2 regions of the Erwinia sp. Eh17-17 genome follow, and region 1 is predicted to be linked to the other one. Evidence: predicted binding sites of a transcription regulator. Region 1 holds the regulator's gene; the other holds the start of a gene.
What was found. The regulator PhoB, encoded in region 1, activates phosphate uptake and scavenging genes when phosphate is short. The targets are predictions, from matches to a motif close to CTGTCATAAAACTGNCNNAT.
Positions count from the first base shown of each region.

Region 2: pstS (phosphate ABC transporter substrate-binding protein PstS) is a predicted target of PhoB. The motif match lies at 4,720-4,739, and genes of this name have one in related genera.

Region 1 covers NZ_JBDFQT010000002.1:834,286-840,913, reverse strand. The annotation lists gene ABEH87_RS09385 (AAA family ATPase) at 1-2,594, opposite strand, end outside; gene sbcD (exonuclease subunit SbcD) at 2,591-3,814, opposite strand; gene phoB (phosphate response regulator transcription factor PhoB) at 4,151-4,840, shown strand; gene phoR (phosphate regulon sensor histidine kinase PhoR) at 4,864-6,177, shown strand; gene ABEH87_RS09365 (PstS family phosphate ABC transporter substrate-binding protein) at 6,197-6,628, shown strand, end outside.
Region 2 covers NZ_JBDFQT010000004.1:396,174-402,801, reverse strand. The annotation lists gene glmS (glutamine--fructose-6-phosphate transaminase (isomerizing)) at 1-382, shown strand, start outside; gene ABEH87_RS14280 (DUF4440 domain-containing protein) at 450-827, opposite strand; gene ABEH87_RS14275 (MFS transporter) at 824-2,206, opposite strand; gene ABEH87_RS14270 (LysR family transcriptional regulator) at 2,316-3,236, shown strand; gene ABEH87_RS14265 (NAD(P)-dependent alcohol dehydrogenase) at 3,314-4,429, opposite strand; gene pstS (phosphate ABC transporter substrate-binding protein PstS) at 4,846-5,886, shown strand; gene pstC (phosphate ABC transporter permease PstC) at 5,988-6,628, shown strand, end outside.

The DNA.
Region 1 (6,628 bases):
CCGGTCAGGGTATTTATCTGGTCCTGCTGCTGCTGCCACTGTGACTGACTCTGGCGTACCGCCTGCTCATGCTGCTCCGTCTCTGCGCGCAGCTGCTGCTGCGCCACTGCGACATCGCGATCGCCAAACAGCGACTGGCGTTGCTGCTGGCGCTGATTCAGGGTTTCCTGCTGCTGTTGTCGCCGCTGGTCGAGGGCATTCAGATGCTCCTGCTGCTGTCGGAGATCGTTATCCAGCGCCTGCTGGCGGCTGGCGAGCGTCGCCAGTTCCGGCACCAGCGCCGCCAGCGCATCGCTGTTGTGACGCCACTGTTGCCACTCGGTTTCGCGCTGCTGTAGCCAGCCCTGATAGTCGCCGTCCTGCGGCAGCGTCAGGCCCAGCGGAGCGACGCCGTCAGCCAGCGCTTCGCGCAGCTGACGGGCGCGCTGTTCGTCCTGTTCCCGCTGCTGCTGCTGTTCGCCCAGGGTTTTTGCGGCGGCGCTGAGCTGCTGCTGCTGAAGCTGGATCTGCTGCTGTAGCTGCTGCCACGCCTGCTGCTGCTGGTAGAGCACCTCTTTCAGCTGCTGGCAGTGACGCAGCGCCTGCTCCAACTGCTGTAGTTGCTGTTGCAGCGCGCTTTCCTGGCGATCCTGCTGTGTCAGCCACTCGCTGGCCTGCGGGTGTTCATCCGGGCTGAGGGTCAGCCCGAGCAGCGCCGTTGCGCTCTGCCACTGCTGCTCCAGCTGCTGCGCCTGGCGGTTGAGCTCCGCCGCTTCCTGCTGCTGACGTTCGTCGAGCTGCTGCAGCTGTCTGAGCTGCGCGGCGCAGGCGCTGCCATCGTCTTTCAGCTTTTCAACTTCGCGCTTTAACCCTTCCAGCCGCTGCTGGTTTTCCGACAGCTCCAGCGCCTGATATTCCTGCACCGCAGGATGCGTTTCTGAACCGCAGAGCGGGCAGGGCTGACCGGCTTCCAGCTGTGCCCGGTGCTGCTCCAGGTCGGCAATCCGCCGCTCCAGCTCACAGCGTTTTTCCAGGTCCTGCTGATGCTGGTATTTCTCTTTCCAGGCGGCACGCAGCGTAAGTAACTGCTCACTGTTTTGCTGGATCTGCTGTGCCAGCGCCTGGCGTTCCTGCTGTAAGCGGCTCCGGCGCGTCGTCAGCTGTTGCCACTGGGGCAGCAGGGTGGCCAGCAGCAGACGCTGCGGCCGCTGGCGTCCCGCCTGGTCCAGCGCGGCGCGCAGCGCCTCTTCCGGGTGCTGCTGCTGCAGCGGGGCCAGCACCTGCTGTGCCTGAGCCAGCCCCTGTTCGGCGGCAGTGAGCTGCAGTTGCAGCGGAGCCTGCTGCTGCTGAAGCTGCTGGCTGGTCTGTTCCAGCTGCTGGATCTGCAACTGCTGATCCTGTACCCGCTGGCATAATGCCGTCAGTGACTGCTCACTTTCCTGCTGCTGGCGGAAGCGTTCACGCCACAGGGAAAGGTGCTCACCGTAGTGCTCAAACTGCGGATGTGCGGCACGCCAGTCGCTCAGCTGTTGCTGCTGTGCCTGCTTATCCTGCTGAAGTTGCTGGTTTTTTACCCCTTCCTGCTGGCGGGTGGTAAGCAGAAGTTGGTGTTCACTTCGCTCACGCTCCAGCTGTTGCAACTGTTCACGCAATGTATTGAGCTGCAAATCCAGCGGCAGCACCTGATCCGCTATCAGCGTTTCCTGCTGTAAACGCAGCGCCTGATGCTGTTCCCGGGCCTGCACGACGTCCTGCTGCTGGCGGGCAGCGGCGGCCAGGGCCATGTGCCCTTTTTCTGACTCTTCATCCAGCTGTTTCAGGCGGGCGATCAGCTGCTGTTTATCCCGCTGCAGCCGCTCCACCTGCTGCAGATCCTGCATTTTTTCCTGCTGCTGTTGCTGCTGTGAAGTGAGTACCTGCTCCTCTGCTACCAGCTGTTCCAGCCGGGCATTCAGGGTTTGCTGTTGTTCTTCACTCAGCAGTTCCATGCCGCCAGCCTGGGCGCGCAGCGTATCCAGCGTGACCTTCGCCTGCTTGTGACGTTCAAACACCGCGGCCGACAGACGGCCGTAGATTTCGGTGCCGGTCAGCTCTTCCAGCAGCTCGGCGCGCTTGTTGGCATCGGCGTTGAGAAAGGCAGCAAACTGCCCCTGTGACAGCATCATTGATTTGGTGAAGCGCTCGAAGTCCAGACCGGTGAGGCTGGCAATCATCTCCAGCTTGTCTTTGACCTTGTCGGCGACGATCTGGTTATCATCACAGCGCGCCAGTTCAACGCGCGGTGCCTGCAAGTTCCCGTCGGCGGCCCCGCGCGCGCGGTTCTGGCTCCAGAAAGCGCGCCATGCGATGCCCTTCACCTCAAACTCCACTTCCGCCAGACACTCGGCGGTATCGCGCGTCATCAGATCGTTCTGAGACTGGGTGATACTCTTCAGGCGTGGCGTTTCGTGATACAGCGCCAGGCAGATGGCGTCCAGCAGCGTGGTTTTTCCGGCGCCGGTCGGTCCGGTAATGGCAAACAGTCCGTTGCTGGCGAATGGTTCCGCCGTAAAGTCAATTTTCCATTCGCCTTTCAGCGAGTTGAGGTTTTTAAAACGCAGGGTCAGGATCTTCATTGTGGCTGTTCCTCATGGCGCACGGCCTCCAGCGTCTGCGCAAACAGCGCTCTGGCTCTCTCCTGACGATCTGGCTCTTCCACCTCCTGCGCCAGGCGGCGGGAGAAGACCTCTTCAACGCTTAATTCGCTCAGCGTTTCATTGTTCTGGCGGGCGATCACCTGCTCACGCTGCTCGCGGCTGCGGCGCAGCAGCACCACCTCGACCGGCAGTTCTGCCGTCAGCTCCTGGATGCGGCGCTGTAATTCGCTGAGATACGCGTCAGTGACAATCTCAATATCCAGCCAGATCGTTTTACCGTCGGTGTCGGCGTTCAGCGCCGCCAGCTGCTGTTCGATCTGCGCCAGCGAGCCTTTGATCATCTGCATCGGCTGGAACAGCGGGATCGGCAGGGCTTCGGCTGACACGAACCTGCCGTCGCGGAAATCGACCTGAAACACGCTTTTCGCTTTGCCCAGTTCGTCGAAGCTGAGCGGGATTGGCGAACCGCTGTAGCGAATATGATCGCTGTCGGCAATGCGCTGGGCGCGATGGATATGCCCCAGAGCGATGTAGTCAGCCGGAGGGAAGCAGTCGGCGGGGAAGGCGTCCAGCGTCCCGATATAGATGTCGCGCACGGCGTCACTTTTTGTTACGCCCATGGTGGTCAGATGCCCGGTAGCGATCACCGGCAGCGTCAGGCCCAGCGCCGCGCGCTGCGTCAGCGCTTCCTGCCAGCAGCGCTGATAGTGTTCGGTAATGGCTTCCAGCAGGCTTTGCTGTTTTTCGCGCCCTGACTGCCCGCTCTGGCTGCGCAGAATATCGCGCGGACGCAGAAAAGGAATGGCGCACAGCAGCGCGCCCGGCGAGCCATCGCGCTTGTTGAGCAGCAGCACCTGCTGGCGTACATCTTCGCTGGCGGCGGCGATCACCCTGGTATTCAGGCAGGCCAGCAGCTCGCGTGACTCGTTCAGCATCGCCACCGAATCATGGTTACCGCCCAGCACCACCAGCTGGCAGCCGGTTTGCTGCAGTTTCACCACAAAGCGGTTATACAGCTCGCGCGCGTAGCTCGGCGGCGAGCCGGTATCAAAAATATCGCCTGCCACGATAATCGCATCGGCCTGCTGCGCTTCCGCCTGCTCCAGCAGCCAGTCAAGAAAAGCCTGGTGCTCGGCCGCCCGGCTTTTGGTATAAAAAAACTGGCCGAGATGCCAGTCAGCGGTGTGGAGGATGCGCATATAACGTCCTGTCAGCAGAAAAACGTGAGCCTGATTATAAACACTTCATACTTCAAGTTGCATGTGCGTTGGCGGCCCCGGTTCACACTGTCATAGCGTTTTTTGTGCTCCGGGGGATGATGGGGCCCATCACCGTGACGCACCCTGCGGGTCAGCGTTTGCCGTCTTCCGGTCACTCAAAATATTTTGGGTATTAACAGGATTAACCGATCGCGCTTCATCTTTTTAAATCATGCTGAATTTCAGGGGGTGCTTTTTTCATAAAAGTGTCATAAAACTGACGCATAATGGCGCCGCATATCCCCGTGAAAGCCGTCAACAGCCGCAGGAGTAATAATGCCTAAGCGCATTCTGGTAGTGGAAGATGAAGCACCAATCCGTGAAATGTTATGTTTCGTTCTGGAACAAAATGACTACCAGCCGATTGAGGCCGAGGATTATGACAGTGCAGTAAATCTGTTGATTGAGCCCTGGCCAGACTTAATTCTGCTGGACTGGATGTTACCCGGCGGTTCCGGCATCCAGTTTATTAAGCACCTGAAGCGTGAAGCCATGACCCGTGATATTCCGGTGATGATGCTGACCGCGCGTGGCGAAGAGGAAGACCGCGTGCGCGGCCTGGAAGTGGGCGCCGACGATTACATTACGAAACCGTTCTCGCCAAAAGAGCTGGTGGCTCGTATTAAGGCCGTGATGCGCCGCATTTCACCGATGGCGGTGGAAGAAGTGATCGAGATGCAGGGCCTGAGCCTGGATCCGTCATCACACCGCGTCATGTCCGACACCCAGCCGCTGGAAATGGGGCCGACCGAGTATAAGCTGCTGCACTTCTTTATGACCCACCCTGAACGTGTCTACAGCCGTGAACAGTTGCTAAACCATGTCTGGGGAACTAACGTTTACGTCGAAGATCGTACCGTAGACGTTCACATTCGTCGATTGCGTAAAGCGCTGGAGCTGACCGGGCACGATCGTATGGTGCAGACCGTTCGCGGAACAGGTTATCGTTTCTCTGCACGCTATTGATTGTTCGCGCTGGAGTCTGAACCGTGTTGGAACGCCTCTCCTGGAAGAGATTATTGTCTGAGCTGCTGCTCGCCAGCCTGCCCGCGCTGATTTTGGGGCTGCTGGTGGGTGGGCTGCCCTGGCTGCTGTTAGTCTCAGTGCTGTGCGTACTGGGTTTTCATTTCAACAATTTACTTCGACTTTCTCACTGGCTGTGGGTTGATCGCAGCATGACGCCTCCCAGCGGGCGCGGCAGCTGGGAACCGCTGTTTTACGGCCTGTATCAAATGCAGGCGCGTAACCGCCGCCGCCGCCGTGAACTCGGTCATCTGATTAAACGCTTTCGCAGCGGGGCGGAATCGCTGCCCGATGCGGTGGTACTGACGACCGAAGAAGGCACTATTTTCTGGTGTAATGGCCTGGCACAGCAGATGCTGGGACTGCGCTGGCCGGAAGATAACGGCCAGAACATCCTTAACCTGCTGCGTTACCCGGAGTTTACCCGCTATCTGCGCCAGCGTGATTTCTCACGTCCTCTGACGCTGGTCCTCAACAGCCACCGCCATCTGGAATTTCGCGTCATGTCTTACACTGAAGGACAGTGGCTGCTGGTGGCGCGCGATGTCACCCAGATGCACCAGCTGGAAGGTGCGCGGCGAAACTTTTTTGCCAACGTCAGCCATGAACTGCGCACGCCGTTAACCGTGTTGCAGGGTTATCTGGAGATGATGAACGATTCCGTGCTGGAGGGCAGCCTGCGTGATAAGGCGCTGCACACCATGCAGGTACAGACCAAACGCATGGATAGCCTGGTAAAACAGCTGCTGACGCTGTCGCGCATTGAAGCGGCCCCGGCACTGGATTTACAGGAAAAAGTTGATGTGCCGATGATGCTGCGGGTGTTGCAGCGTGAAGCGGAGACGCTGAGTAACGGGCGTCATGATATTCACTTCCATACTGATCCGCATCTGCGCGTCTACGGTAACGATGAGCAGCTGCGCAGCGCGATCTCAAACCTGGTGTATAACGCGGTCAACCACACGCCTGACGGCACGCGTATCGATGTCAGCTGGCTGCGCAGCAGTCAGGGGGCGCAGTTTAAGGTCAAAGATAACGGACCGGGTATTGCGCCGGAGCATCTGCCACGCCTGACGGAACGCTTCTACCGCGTTGATAAGGCACGTTCGCGCAATACGGGCGGCAGCGGGCTGGGGCTGGCCATCGTGAAACACGCTCTGAGCCATCACAATACCCGGCTGGATATCAGCAGTACGCCCGACAGAGAGACCTGTTTCAGCTTCCAGCTGCCACCAAGGTTGATTGTTAGTGCTGAACTGGCTGAGAATGCGCTGCGTTAAGTCTCACGGAATTCGTTAAATGAAAACGTTAATCGCTCTGGTATTACTGCTGGTCAGTTCCCAGGCCCCGGCGAAAGAGGGCATGCTGGCAGGCAACCTGACCAGCGTGGGCTCTGACACGCTGGGTAACCTGATGGCGCTGTGGGGCGAGAGTTTTAATCGTCAGTATCCTGGCGTCAATGTGCAGATCCAGGCGGCCGGTTCATCCACGGCACCGACGGCGCTGGCGGCCGGGGCGGCTCAGCTCGGGGCCATGAGTCGCCCGATGCAGGCTGTCGAACGACAGCTGTTTGAAGACAGCTACGGTTACCCACCGCTGGCGGTGCCGGTTGCAATGGATGCGCTGGTGGTGGTGGTGAATGAGGATAATCCGCTCACCGGGCTGAACGCGCAGCAGCTGGATGCGATTTTCTCCATCACCCGCCGCTGCGGTGCCCTGTCCGTACCAAAA
Region 2 (6,628 bases), on a different contig from region 1:
CGCGCTGAAGCTGAAAGAGATCTCCTATATTCATGCGGAAGCTTACGCCGCCGGAGAGCTGAAGCACGGTCCGCTGGCGCTGATTGATGCTGATATGCCGGTGATTGTGGTTGCGCCAAACAATGAACTGCTGGAAAAGCTGAAGTCGAATATTGAAGAAGTGCGCGCCCGTGGTGGCCTGCTGTATGTCTTCGCCGATATCGACGCCGGTTTTAGCAACAGCGAAGGGATGCGTATCATCCCGCTGCCGCACGTTGAAGATGCTATTGCCCCGATCTTCTACACCGTGCCGTTGCAGCTGCTGTCTTATCACGTTGCCCTGATCAAAGGTACCGACGTGGACCAGCCGCGCAACCTGGCGAAATCCGTTACGGTGGAATAACCCCCCGCACGGACTGGCTGAAAAATCCGGCAGGCCTCTGAGGCTGCCGGATTTTTTTTATCAGCGTTCAGGGCTGTCGCGTTTCGTGCAGATGTAACCAGAGGGGTTTGTCTTCCTGCAGGTGCAGTACCGCCGTGGACCAGCGCAGCGTCATGGCCTGGTCGGGTTGCGTCTGCTGCTCCTGATAAAGCACCACCGCTCCGCCCTCCCACTCCTGTAAAACAGAGATGTTATCCACGACGATGGTTAATCCCGGACGGCTGGCCCGCTGCTGGAGGAAAAACTGGCTTAACGCCTCGTAATCCAGCCTGGCTCCTGACAGGGCTATCATGGAGTAGTGGCGGCTGAAGCGGCCAAGAAGCTGCTCAGGATTTCCCTCCCCTTTGCTCAGCCAGTTCTCAATCGCAACGTGTGCCTGCAGGACTTCATTGATATAGATATTCATGACATTTTCTCTTCAGATGTGGTGAGCGTTTTTACACGGCGGTTATTCAGCCTGAAGCTGAGTAAGGCCGGGATAACCGAGCCTGCCGCTGCAGCACAGAATGTCCACAGACAGGCCTCTCTTAGCGGCAGGTGGCTGAGAAGCAGGTTCAGCAACAGGCTTAACAGCGCCACGCCAAAACAGAAGCTGAGCTGGCGGTTGATATTCCATAATGCGCTGGCTTCGGGCATCTCCTCAGGGGCGATATTGAGAAAAGCACTGCTTTGCGCCGTACTGCTGCACAGACTGCCCCCCAGCCCCATCAGCGCAAACGCGCAGATCAGCAGCAAAGACGGTTCGCTGTGTGTAACCAGGGTTAGCATCAGGATCCCGGCACCCTGCAACAGGCTACCGGCGATAATCAGCGGGCGTGGTCCCAGATAATTAAAGGTCTTACCAGTGATAAGGAGGGCAAAGAACGACGCAACGGACCACGGGATCATTAATGCACCGGAGGCCGCAGGAGACAGGCCCAGAGAGGTCTGAAGATACAGGATGCTGACCAGGCTCACGCCCATAAACAGTCCGGGCACACACTGATACACCATCATAGAGAAGCGCATTAGCGGGTCGGAAAGCAGGCCGAAGCTGAACAGCGGAGAGGTGACCCGACGACTATGTACGCTGAACAGTAACAGCAGCGCGATCCCCGACAGTAAAAACGCACTCCCTCGTATCATCCCGCCACTCCCGGTAAATTCGCTCATGCCTGACAGCAGCAGAAACAGACCCGCGCATCCGGTTAACAGGCCTGTGATATCGAGCGTTCCCTTTTTTGATGACCGGACCCCGTCCTGCAGCCAGGCAAAAGCCAGAACCAGCGTCACCACTGCCAGAGGAAGACTGACGAAGAAGACCCAGCGCCAGCTCAGCGTCAGAATCAGCACGCCCCCCAGAGCAGGAGAAAGCGCCGGCGCAAGGAGGGCCACCAGCATCACTGCCGATGACAGTCTGGCCCGTTCGTGCTTAGCGTACAGCTGCCATGTTAATGCCTGGCCAACCGGTATCAGCAGGCCGCCACCGATCCCCTGAACAATGCGCCAGAAAATCAGCTGATCCAGTGAACCGGCCAGGCCTGATGCCGTGGTGCCGGTGATGAATAATATCAGCGAGGTCAAAAAGACACGCCGCGCGCCCACACGCTGTGTCAGCCATGCGCTGAGAGGAATGATCAGCGTCAGTCCGCAGAGATAACCGTTGCTGATCCAGGCCAGTTTTGCCACGGAGGCGTGCATGGCCTGGCCAATTGCCGGGTAGGCAACGGTCGAGATAAACATGTTGATTAAGTCGAGGAAAAAGCCAAGAAGATACACCACGGCCACTTTACTGCGATAACTCATACCATTACTCCCCGTTAAGAGTGAGTAATATAGGGCGGGGGGCGTCCGGGATAAACCGCATCCCGGGTGATACACTGTCAAAATTATTTTGACAGTCAGCGAGTGATTTATGCTTAATCTACAGCGTGTGGCGATGTTCGTTGCGGTTGCCGATGCCGGTAGCTTTACCTCGGCTGCGGCGTCATCAGGCCAAACCAAAGCGGCGATCAGTTTCAATATTCAGCGGCTGGAGTCGGAGCTGGGCGTGGCGCTGTTGCTGCGCACGACGCGGCGTCTGGCGCTGACGCAGGCGGGAGCGGCTTTTTACCAGCGCGGCCTTCAGCTGCTAAAAGACGCCGAGCAGATAGTGAACGACGTGCAGCTTAACCATCATGGTTTTCGCGGTGAACTCTGCATCACCAGCACGTCGGAGTATGGTTCGGAGGTGGTGATACCCGCTCTGGCCGCATTTGGTCAGCAACATCCGCAACTCCGCGTCCGTCACGTCTCTTCCTCCTCGCACGCTGACCTGGTCTCAGAGCGTTTTGATGTCGCCATCCGACTGGGCAGCCTGGCTGACTCAAGCTATCACGCTGCGCCGATCGACCGTTTTTCAATTCTCCCCGTCGCCACGCCGCAATGGTTAGCCGCTAACCCGCTTAACACCCTGGAGGACCTGGCAAAGGCGGAGTGGATTATCCACAGTCGCCTTCAGTCCCCCTTTAACTGGCAGGTCGTCGGCCCGCAGGGGCAGCAGGTTGATTTTGAGATAATGCGCGAGGTGAAATACTCGACAGACAGCGCCTCATCATTGATGAGCTTTGCGCTCCAGGGCTGTGGGGTGGCGCTGTTGCCGGAATGGCTGGTGGGGCCGATGCTGGTCAGCGGGAAATTACAGCATTTATTGCCGCAGTTTACCTTCCCTTCACAGGGGGTATATGCCGTTTACCCCAATACGCGCCACGTTCCGGCAAAAGTCCGCGCGCTGATTGACTTCCTGCGCCTGCGCACCGGCTACAGTGGGAGCGAAGCGTCACTGCCGCACATCTGACAATATGGATAAAAAGCGCTACGCTCAACCGCGGGAAGCCTCGCTTGCCTCCGCCTGAATTTCAGGCGGAGCTACGCTTACACGCTGTAAGACTTATCGATAATCAGCACCGGCTTGATGGTGACGCCTTTGGCTGAATCTTCCCTCGCCTGATTGATGTCAGCAAAGTCGTAAAACTTCACTAATTTTTCAAACGGGAACAGCCCGCGCTGATGCCAGTCAATAAGCTGAGGAACTGAAACCTGCGGAATAGCATCCCCCATCAGCACGCCCACGATACGCTTGCTGGACGCTATCAGGTGACGTAACGGGTTGAAGGTCAGATCGTGGCGCGTCAGGGCCACAGGGACCAGGGTGCCACCAATGGCGAGCGCATCCAGGGCACTTTTCATCACTGCCGATACGCCGGTGGTATCTATCGCATAGTTGACCCCATGGCCCTGCGTCAGGCTGGCAATGGTACCGGCAACGTCCTCCCTGGCGCTATTAATCACATCGGTTGCTCCGAGTTCGCGCGCCAGCGCCAGGCGTGAATCATGAATATCCACGGCAACGATCTGCCGACAGCCGGAGATTTTCGCTGCCATCATCGCGGCCAGCCCTACCGCCCCGGTGCCAAAAATCGCGATGGTTGAACCGGGCTGCGGTTTCAGTCCGTTAAAGACCGTACTCGAACCCGTCAGCAGGCCGCAGCCTAACGGCGCCACCAGACGCAGGTCAGCGCTTTTATCAACGACGATCAGGTTATTAAAGGCGGTGTGGGCATAAGTGGCGAAGGAGGACTGGAAGAACATGTTGGACACTTTACTGCCGTCAGGCTTGAGATGTATGGCACTGCCATCGGCGCGAAATCCTCCGGCATTCATCATCCCCCAGTCCTGACAGTGAGACGGATGCCCCTGGCGACACGGGTGGCAGTGGCCGCAGTAAGCATAAGACATTAAGACGTGATCGCCTGCTTTCACCCCATTTACTGCGCTGCCAACCTCCTCGACAATCCCTGCGCCCTCATGCCCCAGTACGGCGGGGAAAAAATATTCTTCATCGCCCACGCGTATCGCTTCATCGGAGTGGCAGATACCGGAAGCGACCAGTCTGACCCGCACTTCATCTTGCCGAAGCGCCGTCAGCTCCAGTGTTTCCAGCTGATAGGGGGCGTTAACGTGGTTGACGACTGCAGCAGTAATTTTCATAGATGGTTCTCCTGACCAATTGGGGGGTTAAAAGTAACACCCTGAAAATGCAGCGCAGCGGCATTGAGTGTGATCGCATTAAATGAGAAATAGCGATAGTCGTTAACAATTGAGGAACAGTGCCGGACAGGAACATCGGTGGTTTCCTGTCACCAGACGATAACGGGACAGGGCCCAGAGTCGCCGGAATAGTGGACGTCCTGAGGGACCGTGAAGAGTCATATGCGGAGTGTTTGAGCGCTTTCCGGGAAAAATACAGTTGTTTAGCTGAAGAGTTCGATTAATGACCCCTGTCACAAAAGTGTCATATTTCGTACATTTTACTGTCACCAAACTGTCCTATTTTGCCTCCAGCAGCAATCATTAATTAGACAAATACGGCAACTGGCCTGACTTTTTAATCCCGTGGAGGGAACATGACACTGATGCACAAAACCCTGGCTCAATTCGTCGCAGTAACCCTGTCTCTGAGCGCCGTTTCCGCCATGGCCGCTACCAATCTGACTGGCGCTGGTGGCACATTCCCGGCACCGGTATATAACAAGTGGGCAGCAGAGTACAACACCGCAACGGGCAGCCAGGTTAACTATCAGGGTATCGGTTCATCCGGCGGCGTTAAGCAAATTATCGCTAAAACCGTAGACTTCGGTGCATCTGATGCGCCGATGAAAGACGCAGATTTAGAAAAAAATGGCCTGTTCCAGTTTCCGACAGTTATTGGCGGGGTGGTACTGGCGGTTAATATTCCTGGTATCAAATCTGGACAGCTGACGCTGGATGGCAAGACCGTCGGTGACATCTACCTCGGCACCATCAAAAAGTGGAATGACCCGGCGATCGTTAAGCTGAACCCTGGCGTGAAACTGCCTGATTCCAACATCAACGTGGTGCGCCGCGCTGACGGTTCCGGTACGTCGTTCGTCTTCACCAGCTACCTGTCCAAAGTGAACAGCGACTGGAAAAGCAAAATTGGTGCAGGCAGCACCGTTAACTGGCCAACCGGTCTGGGCGGCAAGGGTAACGACGGCGTAGCCGCATTCGTTCAGCGTCTGCCTGGCTCAATCGGTTACGTTGAATATGCCTACGCTAAACAGAACAGCCTGGCGTACACCAAACTGATGGATGCTGACGGTAAAGCGGTAGAACCAAGCGAGAAAAGCTTCAGCGATGCTGCTAAAGGCGCAGACTGGAGCAAATCTTTCGCTCAGGACCTGACGTTCCAGAAAGGCGACAATGCATGGCCAATCACCTCCACGACCTTCATTCTGGTGCACAAAGAGCAGGCTAATGCCGAGAAAGGCGCCGCCGTGCTGAAGTTCTTCGACTGGGCGTATAAAAACGGCAGCAAAACCACCACTGACCTGGATTACGCTACGCTGCCAGACTCTGTGGTTGAGCAGATTCGCGCTGCCTGGAAAACCAACGTGAAAGACAGCTCAGGTAAGGCCCTGTTCTAAGAAAATAAAATAAGGCACCACGCTGTTGTGGTGCCCATGAACTCCATGGGTCAGGCAAGCCTGGCCCGATACGTATCAGCAGTATCAAACTCGAGAATTCTATGGCTGCAACCAAGCCGGCATTCAAGGCTCCCGGAAAACAGGGTGACATCATCTTTGGCGCGCTGGTCAAACTGGCTGCGTTGATTGTGCTGTTACTCCTCGGTGGCATCATCGTTTCCCTGATCATTTCATCATGGCCGAGTATCCAGAAATTTGGTTTCTCCTTCCTGTGGAATAAAGAGTGGGATGCGCCTAACGAACAGTTTGGTGCGCTGGTGCCGATTTACGGCACCGTCGTGACCTCCATAATTGCCCTGCTCATCGCTGTCCCGGTGAGTTTCGGCATTGCCCTGTTCCTGACGGAGCTGGCGCCTAACTGGCTGCGTCGTCCGCTGGGCGTGGCGATTGAACTGCTGGCGGCTATCCCCAGCATTGTGTACGGCATGTGGGGGCTGTTTATCTTCGCTCCGCTGTTCGCCACTTACTTTCAGCAGCCGGTCGGTGACGTGCTGGCGAATGTCCCGATTGTCGGCACGCTGTTCTCCGGCCCGGCATTTGGTATCGGCATTCTCGCCGCCGGTATTATCCTCGCCATTATGATCATCCCTTACATCGCCTCGGTCATGCGCGATGTGTTCGAACAGACGCCGGTGATGATGAAAGAGTCCGCTTATGGCATTGGCTGCACCACCTGGGAGGT